2 linked regions of the Tautonia marina genome follow. Each later gene encodes a partner of the first gene's protein in a complex. Links are inferred from orthologs where the notes say so. Each region holds a gene or a part of one and is shown in the gene's direction. Other genes may lie near its edges.

Region 1 (12,743 bases):
TCTCGCACAGGTCGTGGTTGGTCACGACCCGCTCCGGGACATACCGACCGCTCCCCAGGATTTTCACCCCGCGCAGCGAACGGATGGGGGCGTCGGTCTGCGATTGGCCTGTGCTCATGGGCGACGGCGTCGATCGGTATGATTCGGAAGGGGGGATGCGAGACGATGCGAGACGCCTCGCCTTTGCGGCTCGATTCGCTCGGGGCACGCGGTCCGCTGCGTTCCCCGTTCCGACCAACCCGGCGGCACGACCTGGGCCGTACGGCGGCGATCGGATCCAAGGCACGTCGGGAGGTCGTGAAGTCGAACGAAGGGAGTCGAAACGGACTGGCTCCAGACGACCGGGATGGAAAGTGACTATACTCAACCTCGCCGAACCTGACCATACCAAAGCGTAACCTCCGATGCCCGAACACCTGATCCGACTCCGAGGCCCCTGGGAATTCCGGTTTCCGACCGATCCCGGCATCGAACCGATCCGCCTCCCCCTCCCATCCGACACCCTCCCCGTTGCTCGGGATTCCATGACGATTTTGCGCCAGTTTGGGCGACCGGCTCGTGGGTCTGCGTCAATGGCGTGCCGGCTTCGCTGTGAGTCAATGCCGGGGTTGCTGACCGTTCACCTCAACGGCGAACCGTTGATCGAGCGATCGGCCGAGAACGCGCTCTCAACCGATCCGATCGAGGTGCCGATTCCCTCGCCGCTTCGCCTTCGCAACCGGCTTGAGCTTACCGTCCTGGGCAATGCCGCAAGCTTTGCCTCTCCGGAACGGCCCTGGGGATCAGTTGCCCTCGTCTTTACGGAACAGGACGAACCCCCTCGTGTTGACGAATCCGATCGCCGCACGCGATGATGACCCTTTCCGCCCCGTACCGTCCCCCGGGCCGGACCCCGAATTCATCAAAAGGAACCATGGACGTCGAGCACCCATCGCTGGCCCCCCGCTACTGGCTCTGCACCGCCGGGTTCTGGATCGCCGGTGCTGCGCTCGGGCTGCTTTGCCTGAGTGCCGCCCTGATGTTGTGGATCCTCCTGACCTGGGATCAACGACTCCTCGTGCTGCTTAATCAACCGTGGTTCACCTGGACGGTTGAGTTGCCGATCACCGCCGGCGCCCTGTTCGGTTCGTACCTGCTCTGGGGCCGCTGGACCGACTCCCACTGGCAGCGCCGGGCGGGACTGCTCGTGATCCTGAACCTGTTCGACTCGATCCACTGGGGAATCTCCCAGGCCGGGATGATGGGGCTCCCGGTCGGAGCGATGGGCCACGAGTGGCTGCTGCACAACGCCGTCCTGATTTTCGGCTGGGTCGAGTTCTACCTGTTTGCCAGCCTCGCGGCCGAAGTCGCCTCGCATCTCGGCATGAAGGCCGCGCCCGATGCCGGACGCACGGCCCGGCAGTTTTCGATGGTCGGCCTGATCGTTTCACTAATCTACTTCGTTACCCAGACCCGATGGGGAGGCGGTTGGCCCCTGATCGCCGGCCCCAGGCCCAATCTGGCCGAGGCCCTGATGTACCTCGGCGTGACCTTTCTGCGGGTGATCGCCTCGCTCCAGGTGGCGACGCTCTGTCTGATTGCCGGCGTTGCGTGCCGACGAACCGCTCAGGTACTGGTGGCCGAGGAAGCGGAGCGGCTCGAATCCGCGACCTTCGACCCCTACAGCCATGCGGACTTCGATCGCAGTGGCTCACCCGACGATCGCGACGCCTGGTAAGTCATCCGGTTTCCTGCTTGATCACTCCGCACCGGCGTTTACGATAGCTTGAGACGCAGGTGTTCTTAGAATTCCAAGGGTGGAACCGCCCGGCGGCGATCGCTCCTCCCGAGGATGATGGTTGAGGGGTTCGTGATGACCAGTACGACACCAATGCCCCCTCACCTTGCCTATTTTGATCGCCTTGTGCAACTCGATCGTCCCGGGGCCATGAGCCTGGTCGAGCGTTTTCTCGTCGAACACAATGGCGATGTGGCGAGCCTCTACGACGAGGTGCTCGTCCCTGCGCTCATCCACACCGGACAGGAGTGGCAGGAAGACCGAATCAGCGTGGCCCACGAGCACTACATCAGCGAGGTGACTCGTGACCTGATTCTCCGCCACGGTCCGCGTATCTGGGCTCGTCCCGACGCCATCACCGGCACCGCCGTGGCCTGCTGCGCTCCCCATGAGCGTCACGTCCTGGGCTTGATGATGGCCTCCGACATCCTCCGGGCCGCCGGGCTTGAGGTCCACCTGCTCGGCGAGGGGGCTCCTTCTGAATCCATCCGAGACTTTGTGGCCGAGTTTCGGGCCAGTGTTCTCGCCCTTTCCGTCTCGCTGGCCGAGCACCTCGACGAGGCCGCCTGGCTCATCTCGCAGAGTCGATCGATCAGCCCATCCTTGCTGGTGATTGCGGGTGGCCGAGCCCTTTCGGGTCTCGACGATCCCTGCTCCCGAATCGGCGCTGATTTCGTGGCCTGCGATCTTCGAGCCCTTCACCGACAACTCCCCGCGTTGCTTCGCAATCGATTCGGGTCGCCCTCCTGACCGCTGACATCGACACCACCCTCATCACCCGCCCCTGATCCCGCAACGCCCAAGCCCTCAGGGAACCTCCCGGCGTGCTAGGATTTGGTCAGCATGCCGTGAGTTGCCCCATCAGATTCACGCTTTGATGACGACCTCTCTCGCCTTCTCTGGGCGGGATCGCGTTGCACCTCCGAGCCGAGAGACTGCTCCCATGCCCCGAAGCGGCCTTCCGGTCGATCAATTGCTGCACGGTGACTGCGTCGAGGCGATGGCCTCGCTCCCCGGCGAGAGCGTGGCACTGGCCTTTGCCGATCCCCCCTTCAACATCGGCTACGAGTACGATGTTTACCAGGACGCTCGCAAGGCCGACGAGTACCTCGACTGGTCGCTCCAGTGGGGCCGGCAGGTCGTTCGCCTGCTGAAGCCAACGGGCACCTTCTGGCTTGCCATCGGCGACGAGTTTGCCGCCGAATTAAAAGTCCTCTTTCACCGCGAACTGAAGCTCCACCTCCGAAGCTGGGTCATCTGGTACTACACCTTCGGCGTTCACTGCGCCCGAAAGTTCGCCCGGAGTCATGCCCATCTCTTTTATTTTGTCAAAGATCCTCGTCAGTTCACCTTTCACGACGATGCCGTCCGGGTCCCCTCGGCTCGCCAGCTGATTTACGCCGATCGCCGAGCCAATCCCAAGGGAAGGCTCCCCGACGACACCTGGATTCTCCGCCCTCAGGACGTTCCCGAAGGCTTCCAGCCTGCCTCCGACACCTGGTACGTCCCCCGAGTTTGCGGGACTTTCAAGGAACGCGCCGGCTGGCACGGCTGCCAGATGCCCGAGCAAATCCTTGGTCGAATCATCCGGGCCTGTTCCTCGGAAGCGGATCTGGTGCTCGACCCGTTCGCCGGCAGTGGGACCACCCTTGCCGCGGCTCGGAAACTCGGTCGTCGCTACCTCGGTTTCGAGCTTTCTCCCGAGTACGCCGCCCGCGCCGAAGCTCGGCTCGCGTCGATTCAGCCCGGCGACCCGCTCGAAGGCAGCGAGGAACCCTTCGTCACGCGCAAACGTGTCCGAGTCCCCGCCGACGGCCGCTGATTCTGAAAGCTTGACGTGATTTTGTAAATTTTCTTGATCGTTCCGCCTGATTTTGTGACTGGACCCTATCTTTCTTTCGATGATTAAAAGGAGCGGCGATCACCGTGAGACTCGTGCCAACCGCCCGAGCCTCGCGACGTCGGAGGGGCGCACCCACGCTCGATGACCTGCGACGCTGCAGGAACTCCCCGACGAACTCCCCGCCGATCGTTTGCAACTCCGTTCGGCACCTTCACGATTGGAACGATCATCATGGCTCGCACTCCAAAACCCCAGCGCGATTCGTCCGACGGTGACCCTCGCCCCCGGAAATCTCGGACCAGCACTCGACCCAAGACCGACCTCTCGATCTTTCTTCAGTACCCGCTCGGGTCGATGAACGACGATGCCTTCCGGGCGGTCTGTGACCAGATCCGAACGCTCCTGGCTCCCCGAACCGACCTGGAACACCGCGGCATCGACATCATTCTCTGGACGTTCGAGCGTGTTCGAAAAGCCTACGCCGCCCTCGATCAAGGCGTTCCCGGCGCGAACCAGTATCTCAAGACCATGCTCACCTCGTTCCGAGAGCGTCAGAAAACCTTCGACTTGCTCCGGAAAATCATCGATTCCGACCCGGAAAACCCCACCTTGGCGTCAATTCTCCTCCCCGAGGCTCCGCCGAATCCTCCCGTTCCGGTTGCTTCGGCTCCGCCGCAATCCACGAAGCCCGAGCCCGAGCCGGTCCTCCCCTCCGAAGACCCCATCGACGACGGCAAGGACGATGAGGTCGACGAGATCGAGGCCGCCGCGCGCGACTGGCGGAGCCGCGTTGCCATGGTTCCGTCGTTCGATGCCCGATGGCCGGTCCTGGATCAGTTCAACCTCCGCGTCGATGACATCCTCTCCATGCGTGATCACGGTGTTCCCGAGGATGAAATTCTCGATCGCCACCCCGGCCTGACCTACACCGACCTGGCCTGCTGCTACTCGTGCGAGGCCGACGGCTACCGAGGTCCCCTCGAACCCCCCTACCCCGACGATATCACCCTCGTTGAGGACGACCCCGAGGCCGACTGACCCGTTCTCGCCGCCGATTCCCTGTTCCCGGCATCACTTCGGCGGCGAGATCTTGCTCATCCCTGGTGGCGAACCTTGTCGGTGGGCCGGTCTTCCGGCTAGAATCAGGCGATTTTCGGGCCGCGGCTCCTCGATCGAGCGGGATCGAAACGAGGTGCCGCGGCCCGATGCGCGCCGCCTGTCCGTTCGTCCCCACGCCGCGTCCCTCCCGAAGCGAAGCGAAGCGAGTCACCGCCCGTGCCCAAGCGCAAGGACATCGAGAAGATCCTCATCATCGGCGCTGGTCCGATCGTCATCGGCCAGGCTTGTGAGTTCGACTACTCCGGCTCCCAGGCCTGCAAGGCCCTCCGCGAGGAAGGCTACGAGGTCGTCCTCGCCAATTCCAATCCGGCCACGATCATGACCGACCCCGGCATGGCCGACCGGACCTACATCGAGCCGATCGTCCCTGAGGTCGTCGAACGGATCATCGCCAAGGAGCGTCCCGACGCCGTCCTGCCCACCCTCGGCGGCCAAACGGGTTTGAACGTCGGCCTCGCCCTGGCCGAGTCCGGCGCCCTCGATCGCCTCGGCTGCCGCCTCATCGGTGCTGACGCCGACGCCATCCGCAAGGCCGAGGACCGCGAGCTGTTCAAGCAGTGCATGGACGAGATCGGCCTCGAATCGGCCCGATCCGGCGTCGCCCACTCGCTCGACGAGGCCCGGGCCATCCGAGACGAGGTCGGCCTCCCCTGCGTCCTTCGCCCCAGCTTCACCCTCGGCGGCTCTGGAGGCGGCATCGCCTTCAACAAGGACGAGTTCGACCGCATGGTCACCTATGCGCTCGAACTGAGCCCCGTTCACACCGTCCTGATCGAGGAGAGCATCCTCGGCTGGAAGGAATACGAAATGGAGGTCATGCGAGACTGCGCCGACAACGCCGTCATCGTCTGCTCCATCGAGAACTTCGACCCGATGGGGGTCCACACCGGCGACTCGATCACCGTCGCCCCCGCTCAGACCCTTACCGACAAGGAATACCAGCGGATGCGCGATGCCTCCATCGCCATCCTTCGCAAGATCGGCGTCGAAACCGGCGGCTCGAACGTTCAGTTCGCCATCAATCCCAAAGATGGCCGCATGATCGTCATCGAGATGAATCCCCGCGTCAGCCGCTCCAGTGCCCTGGCATCGAAGGCCACCGGCTTCCCGATCGCCAAGATCGCCGCCAAGCTCGCCGTCGGCTTCCGGCTCGACGAGATCCGCAACGACATCACCCGAGAAACACCCGCCTGTTTCGAGCCGACGATCGACTACGTCGTCACCAAGATCCCCCGCTGGGCCTTCGAGAAATTCCCCGACGCCGATCCCGTCCTCACCACCCAGATGAAGTCGGTCGGCGAGGTCATGGCCATCGGCCGGACCTTCAAGGAATCGCTCCAGAAAGCCCTCCGAGGTCTGGAAGTGGGCCGCTTCGGGCTCGGCTGCGACCCGAAAGACCGCTGGTATTCCGGCGATCGCCCATCCGAGGACGACATCACCGCGAAGCTCGCCACGCCGAACTCCGAACGCATCTGGTCCATCCGCGACGCGATGCTCTCCGGCATGTCGATCGATCGCATTCACGCCCTGACCCAGATCGACCCCTGGTTCCTGGAAAACATCGCCGAACTTGTCGAGATCGAGGGGAAACTCCGCCAGGCCGGTTCGCTCGACGCCGCGTCCGACGACCTGATCCGCGAGGCCAAACGCTCCGGCTTCTCCGACAAGCAACTCGGCCACCTCTGGAACGCCTCCGAGGTCGAGGTCCGACGCGACCGCAAGCAGCGCGGCATCAACGCCGTCTTCAAACTCGTCGATACCTGTGCCGCAGAGTTCGAAGCCTATACCCCGTATTACTATTCGACCTACGAAGACGAGGACGAGTCCCGCGTCGGCGACAAGCCCCGCATCATGATCCTCGGCGGCGGCCCGAACCGGATCGGCCAGGGCATTGAGTTCGACTACTGCTGCTGCCAGGCCGCCTTCGCCCTCCGCGACGACGGCTTCGAGGTCGTCATGGTCAACTCCAATCCCGAGACCGTCAGTACCGACTACGACACCTCCGACCGCCTCTTTTTCGAGCCGCTCACGGTCGAGGACGTCCTCAACATCGTCGATCGCGTCCAGCCGACCGGCGTCATCGTCCAGTTCGGTGGCCAGACCCCGTTGAACCTTGCCAAGGCCCTCGAAGCCGCCGGCGTGCCGATCGTCGGCACCAGCCCCGATCGCATCGACCAGGCCGAAGACCGCGACCGCTTCCGCACCGTCATCGAGCAACTCGGCCTCCGTCAGCCCCCCAACGACACCGCCACCAGCGAGGATCAGGCCCGCCGCATCGCCGCTCAGATCGGCTACCCCGTCGTCGTCCGTCCCAGCTTCGTGCTCGGCGGCCGAGCGATGGAGATCGTCTACGACGAACCGAGCCTCGACCGCTACATGGCCCACGCCGTCGAGGCCAGCCCCGATCACCCCGTCCTCATCGACAAGTTCCTCGAAGACGCCACCGAGGTCGATGTCGACGCCATTTGCGACGGTGAGCGAACCCTCGTCGGCGGCGTGATGGAGCACATCGAGGAGGCCGGGATTCACTCCGGCGACTCCGCTTGCGCCATCCCCCCCTACAGCCTCCCCGCCAAGGTCGTCGCCGAACTCAAGCGCCAAACCTACGCCCTGGCCGAGGCCCTCGAAGTCCGCGGCCTCATGAACATCCAGTTCGCCGTCAAGGATGGGGAGGTCTACGTCCTTGAGGTCAATCCCCGCGCCAGCCGCACCGTCCCCTTCGTCTCCAAGGCAACCGGCCTGAACCTCGCCCAGGCTGCCGCTCGGGTGATGGTCGGCAAGACGCTGGGCGAGCAGGGCATCACGACCGAGCCCGAGCCGACCTTCGTTTCGGTCAAGGAATCCGTCTTCCCCTTCATCAAGTTCCCCGGCGTCGATATCGTTCTCGGGCCCGAGATGCGCTCGACCGGCGAGGTCATGGGGATCGACCACGACTTCCCCTCCGCCTTCGCCAAGAGCCAGCTCGCCGCCTCGACCCGCTTGCCCCGCGAGGGGACCATCTTCGTCTCCGTCGCCCAGCGCGACCGTCCCGGGGTCGTCCCGATCGCCCGCAAGCTGATCGAGCTGGGCTTCGACCTCATGTCCACCCCCGGCACCGGCGGGTTCCTGGCCGACAATGGCATCGCCGTCACCACCGTCCGCAAGATCCAGGAAGGCCGACCCAACATTCTCGACCACCTGGCCAACAACGCCATCGCCCTGATTGTCAACACGCCCAGCGGCAAGGGTGCCCGCACCGACGAGGGGCGCATCCGCGCCTCTGCCGTCTCCCACGGCGTCCCCTGCATCACCACCCTCGCCGGCGCCCGCGCCGCCGTGGCCGCCCTGGAACGCCTCCGCGGCGACGAGCTGGACGTTTACGCGATCCAGGATCTGTTGCGTTTGAATCAGTGAGCATGCTCTCCGGTCAATTGCGTTTCTGTCGTTTGGGTGACTTGACTGAAGTGAAGTCAAGTCACCCGAATCGCAGAGAAATATGAGGCTTCCTGAACCCCTCGATCCGACGGAGGCAACCACCGATGATCCCGACTGCGGCTTCCATCGAAGACCTCCACGCTATCGAGGGTCGTGCCGAGTTGATCGGCGGGCGGATTGTCCACCTCCCGATGTTCGGAGTCCTTCCGGCCCGGGTCGTCGGACGGCTTGCTCTGTCCCTCGACCACCATGCCGAACAGACCGGCCGCGGCGAGATGCTCACTTCAACGGTTGCCTATGCCGTCCCCGTCCTTCGGTCTGGCCGTCAATCGTTCTGTGCCGCTGTTTCCTTTCACGACGGCGCCCCACCGATCAATCCGATGAACTTCATCGACGGCCCTCCGACCTTCGCGGTCGAGGTCCGTACCCTGGGCGAATTCGGCCCTGACGCCGACCGCTCCTACGCCGCCAAGCGCACCGATTACTTCGAAGCCGGCACGCTCGTCGTCTGGGACGTTGACCCCATCGACGAGGTGATTCGCTCCTACCGCCACGATCACCCCGAAGCTCCCATCGTCTTCACCCGAGGCCAGATTGCCGACGCTGAACCCGCCGTCCCCGGCTGGCGTCTGGAGGTCGATTCCGTCTTCCCTCCTCGGCCCTAGCGAACGCTCGTTCGCGTCGGGAAGGAAGCTCGACCCGTATTCGGGGGTCCCTGATGCCGCCTTCCCTCGCCACCTTTCACGAACAGCGGCATCGCCGCTTCGGCCGATCAAACCCAGAGCGCATGCACCTGGAACTCTGGGAGTGGATCGTCCGCGAGCGGATCGACCCCGTCGAACTCCGTCAGCACTATGGCCTCGATGCTTATCCCGACGACGGTCCCGACTGGTGCCCGGGTGATCTTGGCCAGCCCCGCATCGAATTGCCCGACGGCCGAATCCTTCGCGTCGCTGGCGAACACGAAGATTTCTACGATCCCGATTTCTGCATTTATAACCACGTCCTCGTCCAGACCCCCGACGACAGGATCGAGATCTACGGCTACCCCCGCGAGGTCTTCCCGCCGACCGACTTCCACACCGCCACCCTCGTTGGCGATCGGCTCATCCTCATCGGCAACATGGGATACCCCGAGGATCGCCGCCCCGGCACGACCCCTGTCTTCACCCTCGATCTCCAGACCTACCGCATCGACCCCGTCTCCACTCACGGTGAGGCTCCCGGCTGGATCTCCTCTCATTCGGCAACGCTCGACGCCCAACGATCAGGCATCACCGTCTCCGGCGGTCGGGTCTGGGTCGATCCGGAACCGCAAGGCATGCTCAAGCGTATGGTCGATCGCCTCCGACGTGTTCCGCAGTCGCAAGGCATTCTCAAACGCTCGGTTGATGAGTTCCGTCTCGACCTCACCACCGGCCTTTGGCAGCGCCTGACCGACCGGAGCGACTGGCGCGAATTCGAAATCGAGGTCCCGGAGCGGGTGATTGTCCCTTTCGAAAAAATCCTTTTCTCAAACCTCGATCAAACCCTCCTTCCCTCTCGAATGCAGTTGACGCAGATCCCACTCCCAGAGGACGAACATGTCCTGTCGAGACGATTTCTGATCGAGGGGATTGCCGTTCAGACCTCCTGGGAGCTTGACTCAGTTCAGGTCCTGATTGAAGGTTCGCTCCCTCAAAACACGCTCACGCAACTTCTGAACGATCTGCGCCAAAACCTGATCAACACCTCCGAACTCTCCTCCTGGTCGGTGAGGGAAGTCCGTTGACCACTCCCCCTCAAATCGAGCCAAGCCGATGGACCTGATTCTCGCCAGCACGTCCCCGTACCGTCGCGCCCTGCTCGAACGCCTGGGACTGCCCTTCCGCTGCCGGGCGCCTGGGGTCGATGAAGACGCGCTCAAGCATCAGGGGCTCTCCCCTCGCGAACTGGCCGATCGGCTTGCGGTTGCCAAGGCCGACGCCGTCGCCCGGCTCGAATCGAATCCTGCCGCAATCGTCATTGGCTCCGATCAACTCGTCGCCTTCGAAGGGCAGGTCCTGGGCAAGCCGGGATCGGTCGAACGAGCCGTGGAGCAACTCCTTGCCCTCTCCGGACGCGATCACGAGCTGATCACCGCAATGGCCGTGATCCAGGGTTCGCGCGTCATTCAGCATACGGATGTGGCTCGCCTTCACGTCCGCTCCCTCAGCCGAGCCGAGATCGAACGCTACGTCCTGGCCGACCAGCCGATCGACTGCGCCGGGGCCTACAAGATTGAATCGCGGGGAATTGCCCTGTTCGAGCAAATCGTCTGCGCCGATCATTCGGCGATCACCGGACTCCCCTTGATGGCGCTGACGACCATCCTCCGTGACCTCGGCGTTCCCATCCCTTGATTCCCTCGCTCCTGCTGCACCTTTTTGCGCTGTACGCCGGGATATTCGATACAAAACCTCCGTTGCACGCTTGTCACCCGGACTGGTGCTCAGTACACTGATGCCGGATGTTCAGGTTGTTCCGGTTGCGCGAGCATGCCGGATTCCGCCTCAACGGCTCGTTGTGATGGACACCGCACGGAGGGACAACGATGTCGAGTCTTCTCGCCCCTCAATGGCCGCGATCTTCGGCACCGCAACCAAACCGATCACCTCACCCTTCACTCCGGGAAGTCTGCCTCATCGGATCGGCCCGAACGGCCGAGCGGACCAGACTCCCTGCCCCCTCGGTCGACGGGCCGGTTCCCCATCTCGGTCGCCTCTACCGCATTGCCGAGGCTCAGAACTCGCAGCCCCGCGACGCGCGGCACTACCTCCATCTGGTCCCAATCGCCACCGGACCGACGCAGCCCTGATTCGGACGGATCGACTCCGGGGTTTCCCGGTGCGCCGAGGATCGTTCGAACCACAATCTCTCCGGGTGCCTTCAGCCGACTGTGTGTGGTCGTCGCCCCTTCGAACCCGAGGGACGACTGGAGCGGTTCGGTCATGCCCTTGCCCGTCCAGCATCCTCCACCGCCCACCGACGACCGGCCTCGCCGGATCGTCCTCGATGCGCCTGCGTTCAAGGCGGTCGAACTTGCCCAGCGCGGCCGGATGATCCTTGATGTGGCCGAGGCCGATCTCGCCGCCTCCGAATCCTTCCTCGGCCCTTTCCACGACACCACCTGGTTCTTTCGCCGCGCCCTGTCCGATGCCCGCAACTCCTGGGACCGCCTCCGGGCTCGTTACGGGCTTCCTTTGCTCGAAGCCGCCCTCGACGAACCCCCGGCGACGGTTCTGACACTCGGGCGATCCGCAACCCCGGATGCCGTGCTCGTCGTCATCGGCGGCACGACCTATGCCTTGCATCGCCAGCCCCCCGCCGTCGATGCCCCCCGCATCTGGCGATTGACCCGCATCCCCCTCTCGGACGACGGCCCCTTTCATGCCTGCCGGCTCGCCGACGGCTCGACCCAATGCGATTGCGCCCACTGGATTTACGAAATCGCCGACCGCTCCGACACCTTTTGCAAGCACCTCGCCGCGCTCGATGCCCTCGGCTGGCTGTGATCCCCGCCTCCACCCAAGCAGCATCTTCGCCACACTCCTTGCCAACGCCCACCCCGTTCGCCTAATCTCATCGCATCGGGATCACCCGGCCCGTCGATCGAGACTCGACAGCCCGGAGAGATCCTTCTTGAGGACTCTCACCATGCGCTGGGAAGGCAGACGACAAAGCGACAACATCGAAGACCGCCGAGGCGTTCCCACCCGCGGCCTGGCCATCGGCGGCGGGCTCGGCTCTCTGGTACTCATCCTCGTGATGCTCGCCCTGGGCGTTGATCCCCAGGCGCTGCTCCAGGACGTGCCCGCCGGTGCCGGTGGTGTCGGCCCCGGCGCGGCCAGGGCTCCGGACAATCCCCCCGAGAACGATCCTCAGGCCGAATTCGTCTCCGTGGTCCTGGCCGATACCGAGGATGTCTGGAACGAGCTGTTCCCCTCCTCCTTCGGCCAGCGTTACGAACCACCGACGCTGGTCCTCTTTCAGGGGGCCGTTCAGACCGACGGATGCGGGTTTGCCGGTGCCGCCGTGGGACCGTTCTACTGCCCTCTCGACGAGAAAGCCTATCTCGACCTGGGATTCTTCGACGAACTGAGTAACCGCTTCGGTGCCCAGGGCGATTTCGCCCGAGCCTACGTCATCGCCCACGAAATCGGCCATCATGTCCAGAATCTCCTCGGCATTTCCGACGAGGTCCGCCGCCTTCAGGAATCCGCCCGCACCGAGGAGGAAGCCAACAGTCTCTCCGTCCGCCTGGAACTCCAGGCCGACTTCCTCGCCGGTGTCTGGGCTCATCATGCCGACCGCATGAACCAGATTCTCGAACCCGGCGATCTCGAAGAAGCCCTCCGCGCCGCGAACGCCATCGGCGACGATACCCTGCAGCGTCGAGGCCAGGGCCAGGTCGTCCCCGACTCCTTCACGCACGGCACCTCCGCGCAGCGCGTCCGATGGTTCCGTCAAGGCTTTCAGACGGGCGATGTCGATCAACTCGACGAATTCTTTTCAACCGCCTACGATCGGCTCTGAGCGATCTCACCGATTCCGACGACCCCCTCGCCGCCC
Region 2 (11,872 bases), on another replicon or contig:
AGCCGCAATCAACGCCGACGACCAGCCCAAACCCGCCAGCCGATTGCTCGACGGTGTCTCCCTGACCGCGTCGATCGACGTGGAACAGCCGACCATCGTGGCCAAGAACGTGGTCGGGGTGCTTGAAGGCTCCGGCCCGCTGGCCGACGAGACGGTGGTCATTGGTGCTCACTATGATCACCTCGGCAAAGGGGGGGCCGGATCGCTCGCCCCCTTCTCCCGAGACATCCACAACGGGGCCGATGACAACGCCTCGGGCACGTCGATGATGCTGGAGATGGTCCGACGCCTGGCCGCTCGTCCCGATCCGCTCCCTCGTCGCGTCGTCTTCATGGCCTTCTCGGCCGAGGAGCGCGGCTTGCTCGGCTCGCGGTTCTATGTTGAGGATCAGCCGCTTGTTCCGCTCGACCAGACCGTCTTCATGTTCAACTTCGACATGGTTGGCCGCCTGAGCGAGTCGAGCGATCTGACCGTCTTCGGCGTTGATTCCACCCCCGGCCTGCGTGATCTGGTCATGGCGATCGGCTCGTCTCATGGGTTCAACATCCGACCGAACGCCCAGGTGGCCGGCAACAGCGATCACGCCCCGTTCCACGATCGCGGCATCCCCGTGGCCTTCCTGTTCACCGGAACCCACACCGACTATCACCGTCCCAGCGACACGGCCGAGAAGGTCAATTACGAAGGGATGGCTCGCATTGCCGACTACGCGGAACTGCTCGTCCTCGATGTTGCCCGACGACCCGAACGCCCCGCCTTCTCCGTCAGCGAGGAGGCCGAGCCCGAGCCTCGCCGCATGGCTGCCGGCAACGGGGCTTCGCTTGGCACGATCCCCGATTATGATGAGAGCGTCGAAGGGCTTCGCCTCAACGGCGTCCGGGAAGGCAGCGCCGCCGACAAGGCAGGCCTGACCGGGGGCGACATTATCATCGGTTTCGCCGGCAAGCCCGTCGGCACGATCTACGACTTCATGGAAGGGCTCAACGAGTCGAAGCCCGGCGACCGCGTGAGCATCGAGATCCGCCGAGGCGACGAAACCCTGACCCTCGAAGCCGTCCTCGACGCCTCCGCCCCCCGAGAAGGGCACGGCGACTGATCGAATGGATCGGCTCTGGCTGGGGTCGGATGATGACCCCAGTCAGCGAGGCCGAGCTGGCTGGCGCTGAGGCTTAGGGCCGATCAGTTCGTCGTCTTCGACTCTCTCCCGTCCTGACTCGATTTCCGGCGATCGCGTCCTTTGGGGAACCGATCCCAGAACCGCCCCCTCATGACTCGAACCGGATCATCGACGCTACTCCTCGGTTTTCTGCCGGCCGTTCTCCTGATTCTCTCGGGATGTTCGGACGATCGGTCCCCGGTCGTGATCGCGACCCCCTGGGGTCGCGCGACCTGCCGGCAGTTCACCACCCTCCTCGCCGAGTCTCCCGGCGATCCGATGCCCCCGATCCGCTGGGTGCGCCTCGATCGCTGGGACGACCCCGCTCACCTGCTCGACGCGGGACGAACTGTCCATCTGCTCCTCGGCTGGCCGACCGCGACCCTCCAGGAACTCGGTGATCGCAACCTTCTCGACGAGTCCGAAGACGCTCCGTTCCGCTGCCTCGGTCTCGAAGGTGCGGAATCGTTTCCAATGTCCGACGCGGATCGGCGTTTCTCAGCGATCCTGCCCGGTGATCCTCGGATCGACCCGGTCGCCCGCGATCAGGTCGCCAGGCAACTGGCGTGGGCCGAAGGCCGAGACGCGGACCTCTCCCTCCTCGAACTGGGGGCCTCGTTCATTCCCGGCTCGGTCGATTCCCCTTCGATCGATCCCGATACCCGAGGCTTTAGCGTGGCTTCGATCGCCGCTCCTTCGAATTCCGGGGTCCAGGCTCTCCTCGACCGGCTCCGCCGAGGGTCGCTCATCGAGCCGCTCCCGATCCAGACCCCCTCTCCCGAGCGGACGCTCGCGGCCGAGCTGATCGGGGCCACGATCCTCGACGCCGGACCTGAGCTGCGTCGAGCCTTTCAGGCCATCGAGCAATCACCGAACCCTCAGCTCGGTCGAGCCGTCCTCGCCGAGCCTCCCCCCTGGCCTCCCGACTCAATCCAACGGCTCACCACGAACGACCCGTCGTCTCGGTCCATGATCGAAACCTTGGCCGAGGCCCTGGTGGATGATCCCGAGTCGAGGGCCTGGCTGCTCGACTCCTGGCAGACACCCCCTCGCCCCGTCGATCGTGCCCTGCTGGATGCCCTGGCGACGGCCAACGACGGCCGCTTGCTGCAGTCGTCTCGGGTCTTGCCCTGGCTCCGCGCCGAATGGACGGCGTGGGCTCGACAGCGATTCTCCCAGCTTGCTCGGGAACTGGCCGCCGAAGCCGAGGAGGCCGCCCGATGAGCCGCTTGCTCTGCGAAGGGCTTTCGAAACGCTACGATCGGATCGCGGTCGTCGATGAAGTGAGCCTCGATGTCCGCTCCGGACAATGGCTCTCGGTCCTCGGTCCCGCCGGATCGGGCAAATCGACCCTCGCCCGCCTGATCGTCGGGCTCGACCGTCCCGATCGCGGCGAGATTTTCGTTGACGATCGTTTGATCCAGTCTACCCGGCCCCACGAGCGCGGGTTCGGCTATCTGGGGCAGTCCGAGGCCCTCTGGCCTCATCTGACGATTGCCGAAAATGTCGGCCACGGGCTCCGCGCCCGGGGAATCGCTCGCAAGGACCGACGCCGCAAGGTTGAGGAAGCCCTCACGACGATCGGCCTGGAAACCCTGGCCGATCGGCTCCCTGCCGCCCTCGACGACCTCCAGCGCCGACGGGCCGAGCTGGCCCGAGCGATCGTCGATGACCCCCGCATCCTCATCCTCGACGAGCCGACCGAGCCCCTCGAACCGCGCAATCGCCCCGCCTTTCGAGAGGAGTTGCGACGGCTCCGCGCCGGTTGGGATCGAACGGTCGTCGTCTTCACCCAGCATCGCGACGACGCCTTCGCCTTCTCCGATCACCTGGCCGTGATGGACCTGGGGCGGATCGTTCAGGTCGGCTCGTCCGAGGTGGTCTACAGCACTCCGGCCGACGCCTTCGTTGCCCAGTTGCTCGGGCCGGTCAACCTGTTACAAGGACAGGTGGCCGGGGCCTCGATGTCGGGAGAGCTGTTCGTCCGCACCACCATCGGCCGCCTCGTCGGCCGCCTGGCAACCCGCGGCGAGCCTCCGGTCGGCACGCCGGTCACGGTGGCCATCCGGCCCGAGTCGATCCGGCTCGGTCCGAACTTGCCGGTCGATGCCAACCGGTTTCAGGTGACCGTCGAGCGCCAGGTCTTTCAAGGGGCCTTGCGGTCGATCGACCTGCGAGGCCCCGGCGACTGGCCACTGGTGGCCTCGGCCCTGCATCCGCAGGCCCCCGACCTCCGCGAAGGCCAGCCCTTGACCGTCGCCGTCACCCCCGATCATGTCGTGGTCCTGCTCGGTCGCTATGCCACCGTGCCGAAGTCCGGCGAAGCGGTCTCGTGACGCTCTTGGAGAGGCCGATGACCCGACTCGTCAGGCTCCTCGGAGCCCTGCTCGCCCTGGCCGTGATGATCGCTCCGGTGATCGGCCTGGCCCTGGCCTCGATCTTCGCCGTCGAGCCGGCCGACGACCTCCGCGCAACCGTCGTCCACTGGGGGCTGACCCTCTCCGATCCGTTTGCGCGCGACTGCCTTGGTCACAGCCTGGCGATCACCGTCGTGGTCGTCGCGCTGGCCACACTCACCGGTATCACGCTCGCCCGCATCGCCTGGGGATGCCGAGGGTGGCGAAGGGCCATCCCCCTCACCTTGATTCGCCTCGGCGCCGGATGCCACCCCTTCGTGATGGCAATGGCCTGGATGATGGTTCTTTCACGCCTTGACCCATCGATCCGTTCCTTCCCGCGCTGGGAATGGCTCGACGGCGACCGTGGCCGATGGCTCCTGCTGGGATTGGCGCAGTTCGGGTTTGCCTCGGCCTGGATTGCCTGGTGGACCGGCCGGGCGCTCGATCGGATCGGGCCGCAGTGGCAGCGGGTGGCCTCCATCTCCGGAGCCGGTCGCGGATGGGTCTGGCGCACCTCGATCTGGCCCCTCGTCCGGCCGACGGTCGCCCGCGTCTCGGCCTCGGTCTTCGCCGTCCTCCTCATCGAGCCGGGAGCGCCTCTGGTGCTTGGCCTTCGCCAAACCCTTGGCGCTCAAATCGTCGGCTCCCTCTGGATGACCTCCCGCAACGACGCCCCTCGGGCTGCGATTCTGACGGCCCTGGCCCTCGTGCTCTCACTGCTGGTCCGTCTGGCCTTGAAACGCTGGGGAGGCCCCGACCACCTGGCCTCCCTCCCTCGATCCTCCAGTGATCCTGCCGAGCCGATCGTCCCGTGGGGCCGTTTCCGATCCTTCGCCGCCGTCGTCGCGCTGATCGGCTGGGCGGCAATCACCCTTGGCCCGGCCGTGGCGCTGGCGATCGAGTGCTTCCGATCCCCTCAAGTCCTTGCTGGGTCGGCCACCGCTGCACAAGCCATCTGGCGAGAGCTGGCTCCCCTGCTCGGAGGGGCGCTGGCGCTAGGGGGGGCTTCGACCTTCCTCGCCATGACCCTGGCCTGGCCCCTCTCGGCCTTCCGACGCACCGGATCGGCCGTCAGCCTGCTCAACGCGGTTCCGCCGTTGGCAATCGGCGTTGGGTTGCTTGGGATCTGGCAGATGGCCCGGTCGTGGACCTCGACTGGAGCCGATCCGGTCGGTGCGGTCCTCCCGACGCTCGGCCTCTGGCTCGATCCCTACCGCTTCCCCTGGCTCCTCGTGTCCTGGGGAACGGCCCTCGTCCTTTTGCCCTGGGCCGTCGAGGCCGCCCGATCGGCGCGATCGCTCGACGCGACGGCCCTTCAAGAGGAGGCCCGCGTGGCTGGTCGTCGCCTGGCCTTCAGCCGGACCTTGCTCTTTCTCCCGATCGCGCTGCGGCGCTGCGTCGTGCCCGCGCTGGGGATGGTCCTGCTTGCGGCGTCCGGCCTCTCACCGGCCCTGGTGCTGACCCCCCTGGAACCCTTCCGACCGGTAGCCGCCTGGGTCGTTCGAGACGCGATCCACGAGCCGATCGCAGGACCGGCCATGCTCCTGACTCTGGTGGGCCCGATGCTCGGTGGGTTGCTGCTGCTGCGTCGGGATCGAGCCCCAGAATCCCTGACGATCCTCCGGAGCTGAGTCTTCTTCCAAAGGGGACCGAATTCCCCCCGGCGGGCTCACATTCCCGATGACCGCACCGAGGCTCGTTCAGGTTAAAAAAACTCGCGTGTCACACGACCTTGGTGGTAGCTTCAGAATCGGGGGACAAGGATTCCTCATAGATGTCGAGGTGTGTGATGAATGCCGATCGTGAGTTGCACCTCTTGTTGTTGGCGATTCAGAAACACGTGATCGACCCTGCCCTGCTGACCGAAGTGATTGCCGACTGGGCTCCCCTGGGTTCGGACGACGGCTTCATGTCCTTCCTGGTCGGTCGAGGAGCGCTCACCCCCGACGACCTGAAACGCCTCGAATCCCTCTCCACCTTCCCCGGGGCTCAAGGCACAGAGTCTGCCTCCTCGATCGCCTTGCCATCGCTTCCTCTGAGCCCGCACGCGACGACCGCGGGCGACCCGCTGACGGGGAGTGAAACGATTCCCTTTGAATCCGGGAGCGAGTCTGCCCCATCGAACGGACGGGGCGGACCCTTCGTCCCCCCTCAACGTTACGAGATCCTCGAACTGCACGAGACAGGTGGCCTGGGCCTCATCTGGAAGGCCAGGGATACCGTGATCGGCCGAGAGGTCGCGCTGAAGACCCTCCGTCCCGACCGAGCTGCGACCGAAACCGCCCGATCTCGGTTTGTTCGAGAGGCCCAGGTTACGGGCCAGCTTGAACATCCGAGCATTGTTCCGCTGTATGATCTCTCCAGCAGCGGAGACGACCCGTTCTATGTGATGCGGTTCATCTCCGGCCGGACCCTGTCTCAGGTTTCGGCCGAGTATCACCGCCGCCGACAGGCCGATCAGGTCGGCCCGCTTGATCTGGTGAGCCTGCTCGACGCTTTCGTCGGCGTCTGTCGAGCGGTCGCCTTCGCCCACCGGCACGATGTCTTGCACCGCGATTTGAAGGGGCAAAATGTTGTCGTCGGCGAGTTCGGCGAGGTCTTTCTGCTCGACTGGGGCCTGGCCAAGCACGTCGGCGATCTGGTCGATCCGGTCGGGGCCGCGTCCATCGACGGCGGTCTCGGCGGCGAGGACACCGCGCCCGGTTCCGCCGTCGGCACCCCCGGCTACATGGCCCCCGAGGTCGCGCGGGGGGCCGGCTCCACGAAGCAGTCCGACATCTACGGTCTGGGGGCGGTCCTCTATTCCCTCCTGACCGGCAAGGCACCCTATTCCGGATCGTCCGTCAATGAGGTCTTGCGCAAGATCCTCGCGACCGATCCCGAGCCGATCCGGTCGATCAACCCCCAGGTCCCCCCCCCGCTCGAAGCCATCTGCCAGAAGGCGATGGCCCGTACCCCGGATGATCGGTACGACTCGGCCGAGGAGGTTGCCACCGAGGTCCGTCGATGGCTCGCCGACGAGCCGGTCACCGCCTACGCCGAACCCTGGGGCATCCGTCTCGCCCGTTGGGCCAGGCGTCGGAAAACCACGGTTATCGCGGTGGCCATCTTTCTCATGACCGCCGCGCTGGTCGCCGCCCTCGCCGCGGTCTTGCTCTGGCAGGAGGAACAGCAGACCGAGGCCGCCAGGGGCCTTGCCGAACGCAACGCTCAGCGTGCCCAGCAGGAACAAACACGGGCCGAACAAAACGCCCGGCGTGCCCAGGCCGAACAGATCGTCGCCGAGCAGAACGCCGAGCTTGCCCGATCCGTCAGCGCCGATGCCCTGGCCCTCGTCCAGAACGTCGAGTGGGTTCTCGCCTCGACCGAGCCCCTGCATCGCTTCCGCAAGGACCTGCTCGATTCCGGCAGCCGGGCCTTCCGCGACCATCTCGCCCGCGATCCCGACGACACCGTCACCATTTCTCAGGCCGCCTCCGTCTTCCTCTACACCGCCAACGTCTTCCGCCTGGAAGGAGACGACGCCACCGCCGACACCCTCTACCGCGAGGCCGTCGAGCAACTCGAACGCCTGATCGCCACCGATCCGGCCGACCCCGCCCCTCGGCTCCGGCTCGCAAACGCCCTGAAGGACTGGGCCGTCCTCCACACCCGAACCGGGCCCCAGGCCGATGCCCTCGCCCTCTACCAGCGGGCGAGGGACGCGCTGGAGCCCCTGCGAGGGCCGGAGGACGAACGGGCCGAGGTCCGACGCTCGCTCGGCCGGATTCGCGTCAACCAGGCCGTCAGCCTCGACCATCTCGCGGATCAAGCCGCCGCCCTCGCGGCCGCCCGGGAAGCCGCCGACCTGTTCGCCGAGCTGCTCGACGCCCCCCCGGCCGACCGCCACCCTTACGACCCCTTGATGCTCGCCCGAGCCCTGACCCTCGTCGCCGCCCGAGAGCGGGACCTCGGCCGGATCGATCGGGCCAAAGAAATCCACGTCGAGGCGGTTCGGGCCTACGAGGCCCCCAACCGATCGACCCCTTACGGCGTCACTCAGGCCGATGTGGCCTGGACCGTCGCCCTCTGCCGCCTGGAACGGGGCAAGACCTGGGCCCTTGACCGCGATCCGAGAGCCTGGGGAGCCCTCGACGCGGCCATCAGCGCCTTCGAACAGCTCGACGCCGGCTTCCCTTGGGTCATCGGCTACTCGTCCGGACTGGCCGAGGCGCTGCTCACCCGAGCCGACGCCAAGGCCGCCGTCGGCTTCCCCGACGCCTTCGACGATTACGAACGAGCCCGAGCCGTCGCCGATCGTCTCGTCACCCAGCACCCCGACGTGGCCGAATACCTCCGATTGCTCGGCAAGAGCCTGTTGGGCCTGGCCCAGACCACCCGAGACGACCCCGATCGCCGCCTCGATCGGCTCCGCCAGGCCGAGCAGCACCTTGCCGCCGCCGTTGAGGCCGACCCCGAGGTCGTCGTGGCTCGGGAGGCCCTCGACGAGGTCCGGGCCGCCCTTCCTTGATCCGCGACGATTCCAAGGCGTGCCGAACCCGCGTTCGATCACCCCTTGACCGGTTCCGGCTCCGGTTGCGGTTCCGTCAGGGGTTCCTCTTCGTCGTCGTACTCGACCTCGACCGTTGGCCTTCCAGGAATGTTAATCGGGTCCAACGTCACCACGATCGTCCCATCGGTCGGCGACTCAACCTCCGGATCCTTGCCTCGGCCCGCCAAACCAGGGACTTCGATTGCGACAATCAGCGTTCCCGGACCTCGAAGGCCGGGCGTCGCGCTGCGGAGACTCCAGGGAACCTGGCCTCTGGGGTCCTCGACCGCCCGGATCGTGGGCGGCGTGCCGCGATTGAACCAACCCGGTGGCCCTTGAATCGCGAGCCACGAGGTGGTCCCCGGCGCGGTCCTCACTACACCCTTCGACCGCAAGGGAAACGCGACCGCAAGTTTCAGGACCGTTTCCAGGGGATTCAGCGTCGGTTCCTCGGGAGCCTTGAGGATCACCGTCACGTCCCGCTCACCCACCAGAGGAGACTCGACGACCTGTTTCACGCTGGCCTGAAGTGTTGCAATAATGAACGTCTCACTCCCTTTCTCCACCGCGACCGCCGCACCATCGGACCAGACGACCTCCGCGCAATCGTCCGCCGCCCCCGCCGGTGAAACGATCTGAACACTCAACCCCTCGGTCGCCAGGCCAATCTGACCGAGACGAAACATGATCGTGCTCGTTGATCCATCGGTGGGGTTGAGGACGCAATCCAACGCCTGGAACTCGGGCATCACGGGGTCCATTCTTCGAGGCTCCTTTCCAATCCGATCAGTCGGCACACCAGCATCATCGTTTGCACGAATGACCTGCGCAGGACGCCATCACGCTTCCAGTCACCCACGACGGAATCATGACACGCGAACGACAATTGCTCTCGCCTCGCTTCGAGGAATTCGCAGATCAGCCGCACTTTACGATCAACGAATCGTCTTCTCCAATCTTTTTTTGACTTCGGGCGACTCAGGCGGTCGCCATTGAAGCGATTCACTCCCCCTGCCGGAGCAATTTCGGAGCGATCCCGCTTGCCCGCCCCTGGCCTTCGCCCGACCAGATTGTGTGACTGCCGCTCCCGAAAATCACGATGATGTAAGAATGAGCGTGAGTGATCCCGACACGCACCCCCGACTCGTTCAGGCAAAGCGATCACCCCCGGTGCAACTCCCCCCTTTCGTTCCAGCCGGCCTCCCCTGGTTCCAGGTCAGCGATTACGCTCGACCAATTCGAAGGACTTCTTGTTTGCTTGTGTGCATGTCTTTCTTCCTGGCAGCTCGAATGCGTCACCAAACAAACCCAATGGCCCGACGAAACAAACCCAATGATCTTGACCAAACAAACCCAATGGCCCGACGAAACAAACCCAATGGTCTTGACCAAACAAACCCAATCCTCATGGTCGAACGTGTTCAACCGGATGGGTGTTTTGACGTAAACTTCTGCAACGCAAGTGAATGTGTCGCGGTCTCCGGGTTGGTTGTCTCGCTTGATCCGCCGAGACTCGGGGGGGAATCGGTGAGGGAGGTTCCCTCGGTTCGAGGCGGAGGCGACGGCCGACCGGGCTGGGGAATCCGGCGCCGATTCGGAGGGGGTGACGAACTCCCCTGGTTTCCCGACCCATCAGGCTGCTACGATTGAGCCGGGTCATTCCGGCGATACGGTCGCTCTGGACGCGCTAACGGGAGTCACGCGACGGCAATGGGCATTGCGAAACTGGCCTTGGAGGATGGCACGGTCTACACCGGCCGCTCCTTTGGAGCATCCGGCGAGATCGACGGCGAGGTCGTCTTCAATACGAGCATGACCGGCTATCAGGAGATCCTGACCGATCCGTCCTATCACGGCCAGATCGTCGCCATGACGTACCCGTTGATTGGCAACTACGGCGTCAACGCCGAGGACGAGGAGAGCCCCCGCCCCTGGGTTCGCGGCTTCGTTGTTCGAGAGCTGAGCCGCCTGGCCAGCAACTACCGATCGCGCGAAGACCTGCCGAGCTACCTGGCCCGTCACGGGGTCATCGGGGTGGAGGGGATCGACACCAGGGCCCTCGTCCGCCGGACCCGAGAGGTCGGCGCCATGAAGGGCTACCTCTCCACGACCGATCTCGACGACGCTTCGCTCGTCGAGAAGGCCCGCCGCAGCCCCGGCCTGGTCGGCCGCGATCTGACCCGAGACGTGATGCCCCAGCAGATCGCCCGCTGGGACCTTGGCTTCGAAGGCCCCTCGGCCGAGGGCCTCCGGGCGACCGAAGGCCTGCAACGGCATCAGGCCACCACGCCTCATGTCGTCGCGCTCGACTTCGGCATGAAGCGGAACATCCCGCGCTTTCTGGTCGAGAGTGGTTGCCAGGTGACGGTCGTGCCCGGCTCGAGTCCCCCCCAGGCGATCCTCGAACAGAAGCCCGACGGTATCTTCGTCTCCAACGGTCCCGGCGATCCCTCGGCCCTCCCTGGTGCGATCGATGCGCTTCGGACCCTGGTCCGGTCGGCGGCCGAGGATCGGGGAGTGCCGATCTTTGGCATCTGCCTCGGCCACCAGTTGCTCGGCCAGGCCCTGGGAGCCCGGACCTTCAAGATGAAGTTCGGCCACCGAGGGGCCAACCACCCGGTCCGCGACGAACGCACCGGCAAGATCGAGATCACGACCCAGAACCACGGCTTCGCCATCGACGCCGAGTCGTTGCCGAAGGAGGTCGAGGCCTCTCACACGAACCTCTACGACGGCACCCTCGAAGGGCTCCGGCACACCCGGCTCCCCATCTTCGCCGTCCAGTATCACCCCGAGTCGTCGGCCGGGCCGCACGACAGCGGGCACCTGTTCGGCGAGTTCCGACGCTTGATGGATCGCTGATCCGATCGCCGCTCTGCCAGGCCTCGCCTCGGGCGAATCGCTTGACGGATCGGATTGGCATTCGTATCGTATTTCCTTTGCTCCGTAACGCGTTACGCGAAAAAAAGACCTTCATCAGGAGGATGGCCGTGCCATCGACGTGCGTCGTGGGGTTGCAGTGGGGAGACGAGGCCAAAGGAAAGATCGTCGATGCCCTCTGTGACCGGCATGACATGGTCGTCCGCTACCAGGGGGGGGCCAATGCCGGCCACACCGTCGTGACCGGCGGCGTGACCTACAAGCTCTCGCTGCTGCCCTCGGGAATCCTGCGAGAGGGGATCACCTCGGTTCTCGGCAACGGCCTGGTCATTCATCCGCCCACCTTGCTGGAGGAGATCGAGCGGCTGGCCGGTCAGGGGATCGACGTGAGCGGCCGCCTGCTGGTCGGCGACCGGGCCCACGTCATCATGCCCTACCACCTCGTCGAGGAACGCCTCACCGAGGAATCGACCGAGGCCGCCGAGCAGCTCGGGACGACCCGTCGCGGGATCGGCCCCTGCTACCGAGACAAGGTCGGCCGGGTCCACGGCATCCGGATTGCCGACCTCTACTACCCCGACTCGTTCCGCGAGCAGGTCCGCCGCGCCGTCGAGTTCAAGAACCGCTCCCTCTCGGCCCTCCTGCACGACTTCACTCCCCTCGATGCCCGAGCCATCACCGAGGAGTACCTGGCCCTGGCCGATCGCATGAAGCCCTACGTGGGCGATGCTACCGACCGGCTCCACCTGGCGATCGACTCGGGCAGCCGCCTCTTGTTCGAAGGGGCCCAGGGCACCTTGCTCGACATCGACCACGGCAGCTATCCGTATGTGACCAGCTCGAACAGCAGTGCCGCGGGCATCTGGTCCGGCTCGGGGGTTCCGGCCCGTCACGTTGACCGCTGGA

The links.
Region 2: the proteins of carB (region 1) and carA are in contact, whole or in part, in a solved structure (PDB 1KEE), measured with the Escherichia coli proteins. The link is inferred for Tautonia marina from one-to-one orthologs.

Annotation. Positions count from the first base shown.
Region 1 is NZ_WEZF01000003.1:27,909-40,651, reverse strand. The notes cover bases 4,496-8,332. They hold carB (carbamoyl-phosphate synthase large subunit), read left to right. Parts: upstream 4,496-4,895; coding sequence 4,896-8,132; downstream 8,133-8,332. Other genes in these bases: GA615_RS04730 (Uma2 family endonuclease), read left to right, coding at 8,258-8,332; GA615_RS04740 (DUF433 domain-containing protein), read left to right, coding at 4,496-4,658. In the rest of the region: GA615_RS04765 (beta-ketoacyl-ACP synthase III), read right to left, coding at 1-118; GA615_RS27355 (hypothetical protein), read left to right, coding at 609-854; GA615_RS04755 (hypothetical protein), read left to right, coding at 914-1,717; GA615_RS04750 (cobalamin B12-binding domain-containing protein), read left to right, coding at 1,853-2,527; GA615_RS04745 (DNA-methyltransferase), read left to right, coding at 2,721-3,599; more of GA615_RS04740, read left to right, coding at 3,852-4,495; more of GA615_RS04730, read left to right, coding at 8,333-8,818; GA615_RS04725 (hypothetical protein), read left to right, coding at 8,872-9,924; GA615_RS04720 (Maf family protein), read left to right, coding at 9,953-10,534; GA615_RS04715 (hypothetical protein), read right to left, coding at 10,795-11,124; GA615_RS04710 (hypothetical protein), read left to right, coding at 11,123-11,686; ypfJ (KPN_02809 family neutral zinc metallopeptidase), read left to right, coding at 11,829-12,707. UniProt on the Escherichia coli protein: Large subunit of the glutamine-dependent carbamoyl phosphate synthetase (CPSase).
Region 2 is NZ_WEZF01000029.1:8,079-19,950, forward strand. Bases 8,907-11,872 are described here. They hold carA (glutamine-hydrolyzing carbamoyl-phosphate synthase small subunit), read left to right. Parts: upstream 8,907-9,796; coding sequence 9,797-10,948; downstream 10,949-11,872. Other genes in these bases: GA615_RS24970 (adenylosuccinate synthase), read left to right, coding at 11,077-11,872. Also shown: GA615_RS24935 (M20/M25/M40 family metallo-hydrolase), read left to right, coding at 1-1,096; GA615_RS24940 (hypothetical protein), read left to right, coding at 1,361-2,380; GA615_RS24945 (ABC transporter ATP-binding protein), read left to right, coding at 2,377-3,492; GA615_RS24950 (hypothetical protein), read left to right, coding at 3,510-5,186; GA615_RS24955 (serine/threonine-protein kinase), read left to right, coding at 5,345-8,065; GA615_RS24960 (hypothetical protein), read right to left, coding at 8,104-8,847. UniProt on the Escherichia coli protein: Small subunit of the glutamine-dependent carbamoyl phosphate synthetase (CPSase).